2 regions of the Levilactobacillus sp. genome follow, and region 2 is predicted to be linked to the other one. Evidence: predicted binding sites of a transcription regulator. Region 2 holds the regulator's gene; the other holds the start of a gene.
The links. Region 2 encodes LexA, which represses DNA repair genes until DNA is damaged. Its sites were predicted from a motif close to CNAACANNTGTTNG; they were not measured.

Region 1 (7,433 bases), on a different contig from region 2:
CAAAGACGCCAGTTGCCTAAGCGGCATAAACCGTACCGCTAAGGCAACTCCCACGGCTGAACCCATATTTGGCGAACTCTCGGCTACTGTGGTGCATGCCAGTAACAGTTGCCTTAACCCTGGCTGACGCAGGCGTCTGGTTTCACTAGATTTAGTTTCCAGAACACCATCATTACGACAATCGGCGCGTTAATTTTAGCCGCAACCTTTGCCAGATTAATTGCAATCGCTTACACCTATTCGCTATGCTAGGGGTAACGGATTTTAAAATTAGATAGGAAAACCCAATTGGAGGGATAAGTATGACACACAGAAAAGTAGCTTTGGTCACCGGGGCCTCGTCCGGGATTGGCAACGCGATTGCCCGCAGCCTGCACCGTAATGGCGTCACCGTTTATGCCGGTGCGCGGCGGGTCAGTCGGATGAATGATTTGGACGACCTGGGTATCACGACGCTGGCGCTGGACGTGACGGACCCCATCAGCGTGGAAAAGGTGGTGGACCGCATCGTTAGTGAGACCGGCCGCGTGGATATTTTGGTCAACAATGCCGGCTACGGCCTGCTGGGGGCCTTGGAAGAGGTGCCGATGGATCAGGCCCGCGACCAATTCGACGTGAACTTGTTCGGGGCGGCGCGGTTGATCCAATCTGTCCTGCCGATGATGCGCCAACAACACAGCGGCCGCATCATCAACATCACCTCCGTGGACGGCAAGATTGCCCAACCCATGGCCAGCTGGTACGTGGCGTCCAAATTTGCGCTGGAAGGTCTGTCGGATACCTTGCGCTTAGAACTGGAACCGTTGGGGATTCAAACAATCGTCGTTGAACCGGGGTCCATTCAATCCGAGTGGGCCGACATCGCCGCCGACCATTTGAAAGCCACCTCGGCGCAGGGTCCTTACCGGCCAACGGCGAACCGGGCTGCGGCCGTCTTGACGGTGGCCAAACAGTTTGCCAGTCAGCCGCGCGTGATTGCTCGCTTGGTCGACCGCGCTGCCTTGTCGCGCCGGCCCAAGACCCGCTATCATGCGGGGGCCGGTAGTCAGGTGCTGCTGGCGCGCCGGTTTATGTCCGACAAGATGATCGACCACATGTGGCACGTCGTTGGTGAGGCGGCTCAACGTTTTACCCATTAATATGAGAAGCGTTGCGTCGACAGCTAAACCTGCTATACTTAACTTAAACCAACACTAGGGGTGTCCACACTGGGCTGAGATACGGGCGACCGTGATCCCTTGGAACCTGTCAAGTTCAGACTTGCGAAGGGAACGTGTCGTGGCACCCACAACGGGCCACCGGTTCACTGAACGTGAGGCGGGGCCCGCTTTTTGTTTGGTGGAAAATTAAAGCGCTCACATAGTGGTTCGTTAGGTGGCCGTTAAATGCATGGCGTACCCCGCAGGTTTGTGTCACCGGCCGGGTATGCTAGAAGTGGCCGTTTACGGGACCAATTCAAGGGAGGAATTACCAATGAAAGTGGCTTTGCTAGATGAATTACGGGCACAAAACCCGATTGTCTTTAACGTGTCGAATTTCGTGACCGTCCAGGACGTGGCTAACGGCATCAACGCGATTGGCGCGTCGCCCATCATGTCCGAAGAGGTGGCCGAGGCGGACGAAATGGTTGGCCTGGCGGGGGCGGTGTGCCTGAACCTGGGGGCCGTCACCGCCACGCAGGTCACCCAGATTCGCGCCGTGGGGCAGTCCGCCAACCGGCAACACCGGCCGCTGGTGATCGACCCAGTGGCTGTCGGCGCCGTAAAATACCGGATGCAAATGGCGACCGGCCTGTTAAACGATTTTCATCCCGACGTGATTCGGGGCAATGCCGGTGAAATTGCGGCACTGGCGGGAGTCGACTGGCAGGCCAAGGGCATTGACGCCGGCGAAGGCACCGGTGACCGGACGGCGATTGCCAAGGCCTGCGCGCAGAAATTAAAGTGCGTAGTCATCCTCTCTGGCCCCACGGACGTCATCACGGATGGTGAGCGGGCGGTCAAGGTCTTGAACGGGACGAAATTGTTCCAGATCCACGTTGGCTCGGGCGACATGCTCTCCAGCATCGTGGCGGCCTTCTGCGCGGTCACGGACGACTACTTTGAAGCGGCCCAAACGGCCTGCCTGGTCTTTGCGGCCATCGGCCAACTGGTCGCGGAAGCCACGCCTAATCTGGGAGCGGGGACCTTTATCGTGAAGCTCCTCGACAAGCTCCAAACCACCACCGTCGCGGAAATCGAAGGCATTGCGGCTTTCGAATAATAAATGTTTCGGGGCTGGCCGCCTTATCCAGAAAATGGCGGAAACCAGTGCCTACGCCTGCCGGGGTTCCGCTTGCTATGGGGAACGGCTCCAGCCGAAGGGCGGTCTGCCGCCTCGCTTTGAAGCCTGGCGCAACCCACCAGTCTCCAAAGTCGTCCCACGCTGTAGGCTGGCAAACGACGCCAGCCAACACCGTCGACACAGCCGGCTCCACCCCGGCGATCTCCGGCAGGGTAGTGACCTTGTTGTTGGATAGCGTAACGCCCAGCTTTGGGGGAGATGGTTGTCGTTCTCGTTGACGGCATGTTGATTATTCAAGTAAGGGTGATTGATAAGCAACAATCGGAGCCGTGAGTGGCGCGAAATCTAGGTTCAGCCGGGGAATTTGCCAGTGGGCTTTGCTGGCAAATTGGTGACTTTGAGACAGCGAATTTCTGGCTCAAAGCAAGCACCGAGACCGCATTTTGGCTCGGGGCGTCCTCCCCCAGCGTTCCAACCTAGATTTCGTGCCGCGGTAGGCGGACAGTTTCCACAACCTATCAATAATTTAATCATCAAAGAAGTAGAACCAGAAGGGATGAGTAACAATGGCAAATGAATTTCCACAAACCTTAACGATTGCTGGGACCGACAGCGGGGGTGGGGCCGGCGTGATGGCCGACCTGAAGACGATGCAAGAGCGCAACGTCTTCGCCACCGCCGTCATCGTCGCGGTGACCGCGCAAAATACACTGGGTGTGCAGGACTTTATGGCCTTGCCGCAAAAATTAATTGACGAACAATTTGCCTCACTAGCGGCAGACCTGAAGATTCGGGCCTGCAAGACGGGGATGTTGGCCGATGCAGCTCACGTGCATGGCGTCGTGGAAAATTTGAAAAAATACCAGTTCGGTCCATTGACGGTCGATCCGGTCATGATTGCCAAGGGCGGGGCGGCGTTGTTGGCCGACGATGCCGTGGCCACGGTGCGTGAAGAGCTGGTGCCGCTGGCGGATGTGTTGACGCCTAACTTGCCGGAAGCCGAACGTTTGACCGGGCAAAAGATTACGACGGCGGCTGATATGGAACGGGCTGCCGTGGCACTCCAAGACCTGGGGGCCAAGAACATCATCATCAAGGGCGGCCACGAAGCCACGCCGGATAAGGCCAGTGACTTCGTGTTACTAGATGACGGGCGGTCATTTTGGCTGACGGCACCGCGCTATGATACTGTGCGGACTCACGGCACGGGCGACACGCTGTCGTCTTGCATCACCGCCGAACTGGCGAAGGGCAAGGATTTCGAATCGGCCATTCGCCTGGGCAAGGACTACGTGACAGCGGCCATCGCCAATCCCATCGCGGTCGGCCACGGTCACGGACCATTGAACCATTGGGCTTACAATCAAGGAGGCGCTGAATAATGTCAGTGACGTTTGAACCAGGCCTGTTACGGGCCTACTTTGTGGCGGGGAGCCAAGACGTTCCCGGTCAAGATTTGCGTAAGGTGTTGGCGACCATGCTGGATGCCGGTATCACGGCGTTTCAGTTCAGAGACAAGGGTGCCAGTACGTTAAATGAGGAGCAGCGGTTGGCGCTGGGCAGCGATTTGCGGGTGCAGTGTCACGAGGCCAACATCCCGTTTATCGTGGATGACGACGTGGATCTGGCCATCTTGCTAAATGCGGACGGCATCCACGTGGGCCAAAGCGACCAGAAGATTCAGCAGGTCATCGAAAAGGTCGATGATCGACGGATGTTCGTGGGCTTGTCGTGCAACACGGCGGCTCAGGTGGCGGCGGCCAACCAGATTGACGGTATCGACTACATCGGTAGCGGTCCCATCTACCCGACTGTTTCCAAGGATGACGCCGATCCGGCCATGGGTGTCGACGGTCTGGCCGCGCTGGTCAAGCAGGCCAACGTGCCCATCGTGGCAATCGGCGGCGTGACGGTCGACTCTCTGCCAGCCATCGCGGCGACAGGAGCCGCGGGGGTCGCAGTCATCACCCTGTTGACGCGCAGTGATGACCCCTTGGCCGACACGCAGGCCATGCGGCGCGCTTTTCAAAAGTAATGGTCGTGGTAGTTTAGCAGACTGTTCCCACAAACCTGTGACTTTAGTCGAGGGTGGTCGATGAATACCGGCCGCTCCTGAATAGCTTCTATCACAAAAGACCTAGCTCCGAGAATCATTCGGAACTAGGTCTTTTTTTAAATACACACGGGTTGAAAAGATTCGATTGGTAAGCGCATACATTTGGACACACCCAAAAAGCTGTAACAGCCTGGTTTGGTCCGGTAAAACCAAAAAACAGGTCCGATTTCACCGTGTTTAAGTGCGGCAAATCGAAACCTGCTTAAAAGTTGAGGAAGCTAGTTGACTAGGGCTAACTTCACAAGTACATTCTAACACGACTACCAAATAAAAGCCACTAAAATAAGGTAATCCCACAATCTGTTAGTTAATTTAATGGCATAACCGGACTGTTAAATTGGTGGTTTAGTTAGTTTAAAGGGTGGCGGGTTGGTGGACAAAATCGGTCTATGTTCACGGCCGCTAATCAGGGGATAAGCAAGTGAATCTTTTCCTGAATGATTCTGGAAAACGAGGCCAGTGGGTTGCCCAAAAAGTTAGCGATTAATTTCGCTGTTCCCCTTGCAAATTAGAACAAGTGTTCGTATAATGAGAACAACGAAGGGAGGAAACGTGCCATGGACTACAGCCACGAACCACACGGGATGTTCTTTATGATCGACAACAAGTCGTTTTACGCCAGCGTCGAGAGCGTGGAGCGGGGGTTGAACCCGCTGAAATCCGTGATCGTCGTGATGTCGGAAGCGGACAATACCGGTTCGGGGCTGGTCTTGGCCGCGTCGCCGATGGCCAAAAAGCTCTTTGGCATCAGCAATGTCTCCCGGCAATACGAGGTCCCCCGTGACCCGCGCATTTTGGTGGTGCCGCCGCGGATGAACCTTTACATTCAAAAAAATCTGGCCATCAATAAGATTTTTCGCGAGTACGTGACCGATGCCGATTTATTTCCGTATTCCATCGATGAGTCCATCTTGGACATGACCAAGTCGTGGCGGTTGTTTGGCCGCACGCCAGAGGAGGTCGCCCGCAAGATTCAGTTGCGGATTCGTCATGAGCTGGGCCTGTACACGACGGTCGGCATTGGGGAGAACCCCGTTCAAGCCAAGCTGGCCTTGGATCTGCAGGCCAAACACGACCGCGAGTTGATCGGCCGTCTGACCTACGAGACGGTTCCGCAATATATCTGGCCCATCACGCAGCTGACCAAGGTGTGGAGCATCGGTCACCGCACCGCCGCGCACCTGCAGCGACTGGGGATCCACAGCATGGGTGAGCTGGCCCACGTGAACCCGTATGAGTTGCAGCAAACGATGGGGCTGATGGGTGCGCAACTCTTTGCGCTGGCCTGGGGCATCGACCGCAGTCATTTCACCCAGGTGCGCCCGCCCAAGGAGAAGAGCTGGAGCAATTCGCAGGTCTTGCCGCGCGATTACCGCGTGCAAAGTGAAATCGAGCTGGTCTTGCGTGAAATCGGCCTGCAGACCACGGCCCGCATGCGCCACCACCAGCAACAGACCAGTTGTATCAGCCTGTACGTCGGCTTTGCTTGGGATGGCCAAGCCGACGATGGCCGCAGCGGCTTACACCACAGCCGGCGCATCGACCCGACCGACAACGCCCAAACGATTATCCGGGAATTGGTGACGTTGTTTCGGGAGAATTGGGACGGCCAACCGGTCCGCAACCTAGGGGTCGGTCTGTCACGTCTGAGCCCCAGCGGCCGGCTGCAACTGGACTTGTTTCAAGACCCCCAACGCCAGATCAAGGACGATAAATTTGACCGGGTCATCGACGAACTGCGGGACCGCTTTGGCAAGACCGCCGTCATTCCGGCCAGCAGCCTCTTGAAGGGCGGCACCATGTTACGCCGGGCCGCGCTGGTCGGGGGCCACAATGGGGGGAATAGCTTTGATTGATGAGACCAAGGAAGCTGAGTTGATTTTACGTCGCTTGCAGCCCCTGTTTACGGCCCAGTGGCACTGTCAATACCGCCTGGATGTGGTCAATAATCAGTACGGCCACGTCTTCAATTTCTTCTTGGACATTCAACGAAAAAATCATCGCGAACGGTCGATTCCGCTGCATTCACTGCGCACCACCGACCTGGCCGTCTTGGAGCGAGTCCTCAACCAGGTCCGACAGGGAACGGCGCTTACGCTGCATTTTGTCGACTTCGGTCGCGTGCGCTGGCCACTGAGTCAGCGCTGGATTCGTTAGGAAGTGACGCGTCATGATCTTGCACCAAACTGACAACGACGACCTCGCCCAGAACTTCTTTCACCGCGATTATCACGACCGCGGCATGTTGAAGTGGGGCGGGTTCTACTTGTCCGATCACACCAGCGCCTTGGCCAAAATGCATGCGGCCGAGCAGGTGGAACGGCCCTTGCCTGAACAAACTGCGGCGGTCGTCAGTGAGCGCCTCGCCGCAGCCTGGCGCAGTCAACAGCCGGTCCACCTGCAATTAAACGTGGTGGATGACAATCAGACCATTCAGCTTTTGGATGGGGTGATTGCCGGGGTATTTGACGATCAAATCATTTGCCAGCTGCCTACCGGTAAATGCCAATCGGTAGCGCTAGCCGCAATTCGATGCGTTGTTTCACCGAAAAACGTGCACTGACCACAGAGAGGGTCGGTGCACGTTTTTGGTTTAGCAAAGGGACCATCGATGCCGACCGCGACATCAGTGTTCCCTTTGTTGGAGATTGAGTTATGGTGTGTTTCACAGATGGGTTGAAGCCCACCTCGGTGCCAGTATAACATTGCGGCGACCGTTTGTTTACTCGTTCGGTACCGATTGTGAAATTAACTGCTTTGTTAAGCGGAACCAGTTGCCTGTTGGCGCACGTTTCAGCTATCTAAAGTTGGCGCAGTTGGTGCTGGCCGCCTACCGTGGCGCGAAATCTAGGTTGGAACGCTGGGGGAGGACGGCCTGAGCCCAAGCCCGGTCTCAGCCCTTGCTTTGAGCCGAAAACCACGTCTCAAAGTCACCAATTTACCAGCAAAGCCCACTGGCAAATTCCCCGGCTGAACCTAGATTTCGCGCCACTCTCGGCTACAATGATGGTTGTCAGCAGCGGTTGATTTATCG
Region 2 (7,433 bases):
AATCTCTAATTTGGTGATGCTACCGTTGATGGTGGCCACGCCTTCGTCGAGTTCCGGGGCGTAGCGGTCCACGATGGAACGAATCGTCATACCGTGGGAAACGACTAAGACCGTGTCGCCGTCTTGAGAATTGTCCCGGAGCTTATTAAAGCCGCGGTCCAGGCGTTCCCAGAACATGGCGTTGCTTTCGGCTTCTCCGTAGAGGTCGGCCTTGTGAATCAAGTCGCGGGCCTTTTCCAAGCCATAGGTACCTAAAACCGCGGATTCGGAGGTCATCTTGACCTGGGCGCCCACGAATTGCCACATTTGGTTCAAGTCGTTGCCTTCAAAATAGCCATGGCACTGTTCCCGAAATTCGGGGTACTGATAGGACACGATGTTCATGTTCTCCGGGTTCTGCCGCAAGGCGATGCGCGCGGTCTCAATGGCTCGGCCGGAGTCACTACTGTAGGCAGCGGCTAAGTGAATCCCCTTGAGCTGTTGACCGGCGCGTTTGGCATCGGCCCGGCCCTTTTCCGTGAGGGGCGAGTCGATCCAACCCTGCACCTTATTGTAGTGGTTCAACATGGTTTGTCCGTGACGTACAAAATATGCCGTAATTTTTTTCATATTGGAAACTCCTTCATCAACTTGGTAAGTGGTTACAAGTTAAGTATAGCAAGGCCACCGGGCAAACGCACTCATTTAGACAGGAAAAAGTTTTTTCGTGAATTTTAGCACTTTTAAACGGTCACGGCGGGCAAAGCATGCTATGATTTGTTAGTAACAGGAGGCGATGCGTTTTGAATACTGAAAGTCGTTATCGATATACCGGGGAGACCCCCGTGGATCTCAGTAAAATAGCCACCCGCGTTGACCGGGGGCCTGAACAGGCCGTCATCACCAACGCCCTGACAGCCAACGTGGCTACCCTAAGTGACTTGCAGACGCGTTTGTACGCGCAACGCGAGACCGGCGTGATCATCATCTTACAGGGGATGGATACCGCCGGCAAGGATGGCCTGATTCGCCACGTCTTCAGTGGGTTGAACCCCTCGGGGACCAGCGTGGTCAGCTTCAAGCAGCCGACGCATCTTCAGTTGGATCACGATTTCTTGTGGCGCGTCAATCAAGAGTTGCCGCGCCGAGGCGAGATTCGGATCTTTAACCGCTCGCAATATGAGGATGTCTTGATCAGTCGGGTCCACCCAGAAATGTTGTTGGGGCAACACCTGCCGGGCGTGAACAGTTTGGCAGACGTCGGCGATAAGTTCTTCGATCGGCGTTACCATGACCTGCGGCATTTTGAAACGTATCTGCGCCACCAGGGCTTCGTGACGATCAAGTTCTTCTTACACCTGTCACGTGAGGAACAAACGCGGCGGTTTGAGCGGCGCATCGAAATTGCCAGCAAGAACTGGAAGTTTTCACCCAGCGATATGCGTGAGCGGGCCTTTTGGGCGGACTATCAAGACGCCTATACCAAAATGCTGGCCAATACGGCGACCAAGAAGGAACCGTGGTACATCATCCCGGCCGATGATAAGGGGGTTGCTCGACTGTTGGTCTCGAACATTCTGGTCAAACGGCTGCAAAACATTCACCCAACGTATCCGACGGTCTCCGCAGAAGTCAAGGAACAACTTAAGACCACGTTACACCAGTTGAAGAAGGGTGAATTGTAGCTAGCAAAAAGCATCATGTTAGGCACAAAATGATTTTAAATTAATAGATAGATGTATCATACAATTTCACGATATTTGCCAATCATCTAAGCACTGTGATAAAGTGTTTTGACAAGAATCAGGAGAACGCTTCACCCGCAAGTGTTAGCCAATTGTGGAAATCACGATCAATCGACTGACACGTGCACAAGGAATTTTAGGAGGATTTTGACACCATGACCGTAACTGTAGGCATTGATAAGATTGGCTTTTTTACCCCAGACCACTATCTAGACATGGTCGATCTGGCACATGCGCGGGGGGAGGACCCCAATAAATATCTGATTGGAATCGGCCAATCCAAACAGGCGGTGATCCCGCCGACCCAAGATGTTGTGACCATGGCGGCCAATGCGGCGAGTCAGATTCTGACGCCAGCTATCAAGGCCGACATCAATATGGTATTATTCGGCACCGAATCTGGCGTCGATAATTCTAAGGCGACAGCGGTGTACCTCGCGCATTTATTGGGTCTGCCGGCCAATACCCGGGCGATTGAACTGAAACAAGCGTGCTACGGGGCTACCGCGGGCTTGCAGTTGGCGGCCGACTTTGTTCGGGTCCACCCGACGGCCAAGGTGCTGGTCATTGGGGCCGATATTGCCCGCTACGGCCTGCGCACGGCCGGTGAGGTCACTCAGGGCGGCGGCGCAGTTGCCATGCTGGTCACGGCGGATCCAACGATCCTGGCGTTAGATGCCATCAGCAGTTACCACACCGCGGACGTGATGGACTTTTGGCGGCCAACCTATCGGACCGAGGCCTTGGTCGATGGTAAATACTCGACCAACGTGTACCTGGACTTCTTCAAGACGGTTTGGGCCGACTACCAGGCACAAACGCAGCGGTCGATTGCGGACTTTTCGGCGTTCGTTTTCCATTTACCATTTACCAAGATGGGGCGCAAGGGTCTCCGCCAGATCCTGCCGGAAGCCGACGAACCCCAGCAAGCATCCTTGACGGCGGCTTTTGAGGCCAGCCAGGCGGATAATCGCGAAGTCGGCAATCTCTATACGGGGTCGTTATACCTGAGTTTCCTGTCCTTACTGCGTCACGGGACACTGACCGGGGGCGAACGGTTGGGCTTCTTTAGCTACGGCTCGGGTGCCGAGGGTGAATTCTTCAGCGGCGTGCTGCAACCCGATTACCAATCTGGATTTGACGACGACTTCTTAACGCGACAATTGGCCGACCGCCAAGCCGTCAGTGTGGCCGAATACGAGGCCATTTTCCAGCAACAACTCAGTAACGATGGACGCGATACCCAACTGGCCGTGGGGCAAGAACGGGCACCGTATTATTTGGCCGGCCGCCAACATCAACAACGGCAGTACCGTCATCAAGCTACCAATTAGGTCGGAAAGCGTGAGCCAACAGGCGGTTAACTGGCGAACAACCTAAAATTAACGTATTGATTGCTGTAACAGCGGTGTTCTGACATTTAAAGTTAGTGAAACCAGGCGCCTACGTCAGCCAGGGTTCCGCCTGCTCTGGGGAACACCTCCAGCCTGAGAAGCGGTCTTCCGGTTCGCTTGAAAGCCTGGAAAAAATCACCAGTCTCTCAAGTCGTCCCGCGCTGTAGGCTGAGAAAGGACCTCAGCCAACACCGCCGACACAGCTGGCTCCCCCCTGGCTGCCTCCGGCAAGGTTGAAGTCTATCAGTAACACTGTGTTAATGATGGACCGGTCGACAATGTAGCTACTATCTGGGGTTAAGACGACCATTTCTGGCATGCACTACCTTAGCCGAGAGTTCGCCAAATATGGGTTCAGCCGTGGGAGTTTCCTTAGTGGCGCGATTCATGCCGCTTAGGAAACTGGCGTCTTTGAGACGTGGGTTGCGGCTCAAAGCGAGGCGTCGAGACCGCTCTTTGGCTCGGCCCGTCCGCCCCAGCGTTCCAACCCATATTTGGCGAACGGTAGGCGGCCAGTTTTCATTGCGAAGCCGTAAACGACTATTTTTAACGCCATGAGCTGCATGACAACAATAACGCCAGCTGATTTCCGTCTTTCAACTTTCAATTAACACTGCTAAGCGGAATCAGTTGCCTGTTGGCGCATGTTTCGGTCATTTAAAGGTGATACAAAAGGGTCTGGGATGTTTTTCCCAGACCCTTCATTTTACAAACTATTCGAATTGATTCTTAGTGAGGTAGCCGTCCTTGTAGACCAAGACGGGCGACTGGTGACCGACCCGAAACACTAGGCTGTAGCCCTTACCCAACGCCTTTTTCAATGACGCGCTGGTCTGAATGAAGTTGTGCGCAAACTTCGGCCATTTGGCTTGTTTGGCCTGACTCGGATCGGCGTGTAAGCCCTTGATGGTTTTCTTCAAATTGGTATTGGTGATGGTCAACGTGTAGGTCTTGCTGGCCTTGTCGAAAGTGACTGGGCCCAATTTCTTTAGGGACTTCGCCAACTGCTGAGCGACCTGCTTTTCCGCTTCGGCTTGGGTCATGGTCGGCGTGCTGCTGGCAAAGGCCTGTCCAGACTGGGAGCTGAGAGATGACGTTTTAGAAACGGAGCTGGCTGCCGATTGGTCACTGTGGTGGTGATCAGCCGACCAGTAGGGCAGTTTCCAAATGGCGCCGGCCGTGACTAAAATTGTGAGCACCAAAACAATCAACGGGCCCCGCCGTGATTCTCCCCGTCGCCCAGCGTTGATCACCGAGAAAAACGTGATAACAATGAAAATAGCACCCAAAATCGCAATTCCTAAGAACATGTTAACCCCTCCGCATGATAAGTTAAGCTAAGTATAGCATGAATATTATAGCAACCGTTAGGAAGTGATAAGGGTTCGCGAAAAAACGTGAAACAATTGGCAAATTCGAATATTTTATTTTTGTAGTGCGTGAAAACGGCTTCTCGGGGAATTATAACCGAATATTAATCAAAAACCTATCGCATAGAGTTAATGTTTCCGGTATAATAAGGACATTCAAGAGAGAAATGAGGAGATTCGATTGACTAACGTGTACTTAGCAGGACCCTTCTTCAGTGATGAACAGATTTCCCGGATTGAACGGGCAGAAAAGGCCTTGGCTGCCAATCCCCGGGTGGGCAACGTCTTTAGCCCCCGATTGAACGAAATTCATGACCTGGAAATGGGGACGCCCAAATGGGCAACGGAAACCTTCCAAATGGATGTTCACCAGATTGACCAGGCGGATGTCGTCGTTGCCCTAGTCGACTTCGTGGACGACCAGGTGGATTCGGGGACGGCCTTTGAAATTGGGTACGCCTTTCACAGTAAGAAGCCAATCGTGGTCTTGCACGAGAAGGATACGATCTTAAACCTGATGTTGGCAGAGGGGCTCCACGCCTACTTACGCGAAGCCGAAGCCTTGGCCGCTTACGACTTTTCAACCTTGCCAGAAAGCCATTATCACGGCGAAGTCATCTAGCAATCGGTGGATTGGTTAAATCAGTGCCTGCGTCAGCCAGGGTTCCGCCTGCTCTGGGGAACACCTCCAGCCTGAGGAACGGTCTTCCGGTTCGCTTGAAAGCCTGGCAAAACCGGCCAGTCTTTCAAGTCGTCCCACGCTGTAACCTGGCAAACAACGCCAGGTAACACCGTCGACACAGCTGGCTCCACCCTGGCCCTGGCTGTCTCCGGCGAGATAATGCCTATCAGTCCCGCGGTGTTGACAAGAAAATAATTGAGCAGCTAACTGCTAACAAGGGGTTAGTCGGTTATTAGTGGTCAGCACCTTTGGCGAACGGTAGGTGGCCAGTTTTGGTTATTGCAGTCGTCAACAACTAGTCTTAACGCGAAATCGCATGACGGCAATCTTTCTAGCCGATTGCTGCCAGTCAATCTTCAGTCACTAAAAAAGCCAGTCCTCAAATCGAGAGCTGGCTTTAACTTAAGTATGCAGAGTCTAGTGGACATCGTCGCGGAATAAGCCGACGACTTTACCCAAGATGCTGACGTGATTCAAGATGATTGGCGCCATGGTGTCATTTTCTGGTTGGAGCCGGTAGTGATCGGCTTCTTTGAAGAACCGTTTGCAGGTCGCTTCGTTTTCTTCGGTCATGGCAATGACGACATCGCCGTTATCGGCGGATTGTTGCCGGCGGACGATGACTTGGTCACCATTTAAGATGCCGATATTGATCATACTTTCGCCGCGAATCGTGAGCATGAAGAGTTGATCGTCATCGTTTTCGAATTCAGGTGGCACAGGGAAGTAATCTGTGGCTTCCTGAACGGCGAGAATCGGTTCGCCGGCCGTGACGGTCCCCAAGACGGGAATCTTGGTCTGTTCTTCGTGGACGCCCAGTTCTTCCAGTCCTGCCGGCGTGACTTCCAGCGCCCGGGGTTTCGTGGGGTCCTTGACCAGCAGGCCTTTCTTTTCCAGGCGGGCGATGTGACCGTGGACCGTTGAAGTTGAGGAAAGCGCCACGGCTTCCCCGATTTCACGGACAGTCGGGGGATACCCTTTTTCGTTGACCCGTTCCCAAATGAAGCGGAGAACGGCGATTTGTTTGTTCTCAGAAGCCTTACTCATTTTTTCTGCCACCTCGTTCGTCATTCGTAGTTTTGTTTAGTGCAATTGTAGCATAGGTACCGAACGTTTTCAAACAGATGTTCGGTTAAATTGGTTGAAATTTGAAAATAACCCTGATATGATAGGTGTCGACTTGAATTTTTAAGGAAACTTCGATAACTAAACCCAAAATTTTTTCTCAAGGAGGACTGTTCATGGCAGAACCAACAATGGACACGTTATTAACGCGCATCAATGAACTTGCACACAAAAATAAGGCGGAAGGCTTAACGCCCGAGGAAAAGACGGAACGTGCCGGCTTGCGGCAACAATACCTAAAGCTCTTCCGGGCGAGCTTCAAGAGCCAAGTCGAGATGTTGCAGGTCTACGACAAAAATGGTAAGGAAGTCACCCCGGAAAAGGTCCGGCAGATTCAACGCGACAAAGGCTTACGGGACGATTAAGGCGTACTGGCGGGTCCTTTTTGGGATTCGCTCTTTTAATTTGCGTTAAGTTTGTGTAGAATTGTTAAATGAATGACTTCATCAAAGGAGGGGAAACGACTTGGCAACTTGGATCTGGATCTTAATCGTGATCGTCGTGGGGTTGGCCTGTGCAGCAGGTGGCTTTTTCGGCGCACGGAAGTACATGGAAAACTATCTGAAAGACAATCCACCAATCAACGAAGACCAATTACGGGCAATGATGTTGCAAATGGGCCAAAAGCCTTCACAGCGGAAACTTCATCAAATGATGAACGCCATGCAACAAAATGCACACAAAAAATAAGTTGGTTTATTTGAGGCTCGCTTCCAGGTTTCTTCCTGGGGCGAGTCTTTTTCGTTGTAATTTCACGATTTTCCGGTAAAATGAGTAAGTCTGTGCTATATTTTAATCATATTCTAATTTTAAGGAGGGATGTTCGTGAGTATTTTTCGCAAACTATCTTGGTATTTCCGATTGGAATGGCGGCGATACCTGGTCGGGGTCATTGGCCTCTTGCTGACGGCATTGATTGCCATTATTCCCCCGCGGATCATCGGAAACATGGTCGATGGCATTCACGGGCAGACCATGACGGGACGCGTGCTGGCCATGGATCTCTTATTCGTGACGCTAGCGGCCTTGGCCCAATACACCACGCGCTACATTTGGCGTAACGCCATCTGGGGTGGAGCGGCGCGGCTGGAACAACTGTTACGAAACCGGTTGTTTAACCACTTCATGCAAATGGACC

Region 1: the regulator LexA is predicted to act here: its motif matches at 4,910-4,923, upstream of LKH74_RS03655 (Y-family DNA polymerase).

The regions. Positions count from the first base shown of each region.
Region 1 covers NZ_JALCJA010000002.1:187,896-195,328, forward strand. Annotated here, with positions in the region: gene LKH74_RS03635 (oxidoreductase) at 303-1,139, shown strand; TPP riboswitch at 1,186-1,289, shown strand; gene thiM (hydroxyethylthiazole kinase) at 1,474-2,262, shown strand; gene thiD (bifunctional hydroxymethylpyrimidine kinase/phosphomethylpyrimidine kinase) at 2,850-3,665, shown strand; gene thiE (thiamine phosphate synthase) at 3,665-4,318, shown strand; gene LKH74_RS03655 (Y-family DNA polymerase) at 4,957-6,255, shown strand; gene LKH74_RS03660 (hypothetical protein) at 6,248-6,556, shown strand; gene LKH74_RS03665 (hypothetical protein) at 6,570-6,962, shown strand.
Region 2 covers NZ_JALCJA010000001.1:383,726-391,158, reverse strand. Annotated here, with positions in the region: gene LKH74_RS01870 (histidine phosphatase family protein) at 1-609, opposite strand, end outside; gene LKH74_RS01865 (PPK2 family polyphosphate kinase) at 783-1,664, shown strand; gene LKH74_RS01860 (hydroxymethylglutaryl-CoA synthase) at 1,880-3,058, shown strand; gene LKH74_RS01855 (hypothetical protein) at 3,832-4,428, opposite strand; gene LKH74_RS01850 (nucleoside 2-deoxyribosyltransferase) at 4,670-5,110, shown strand; gene lexA (transcriptional repressor LexA) at 5,588-6,217, opposite strand; gene LKH74_RS01840 (DUF896 domain-containing protein) at 6,412-6,660, shown strand; gene LKH74_RS01835 (YneF family protein) at 6,761-6,985, shown strand; gene LKH74_RS01830 (ABC transporter ATP-binding protein) at 7,121-7,433, shown strand, end outside.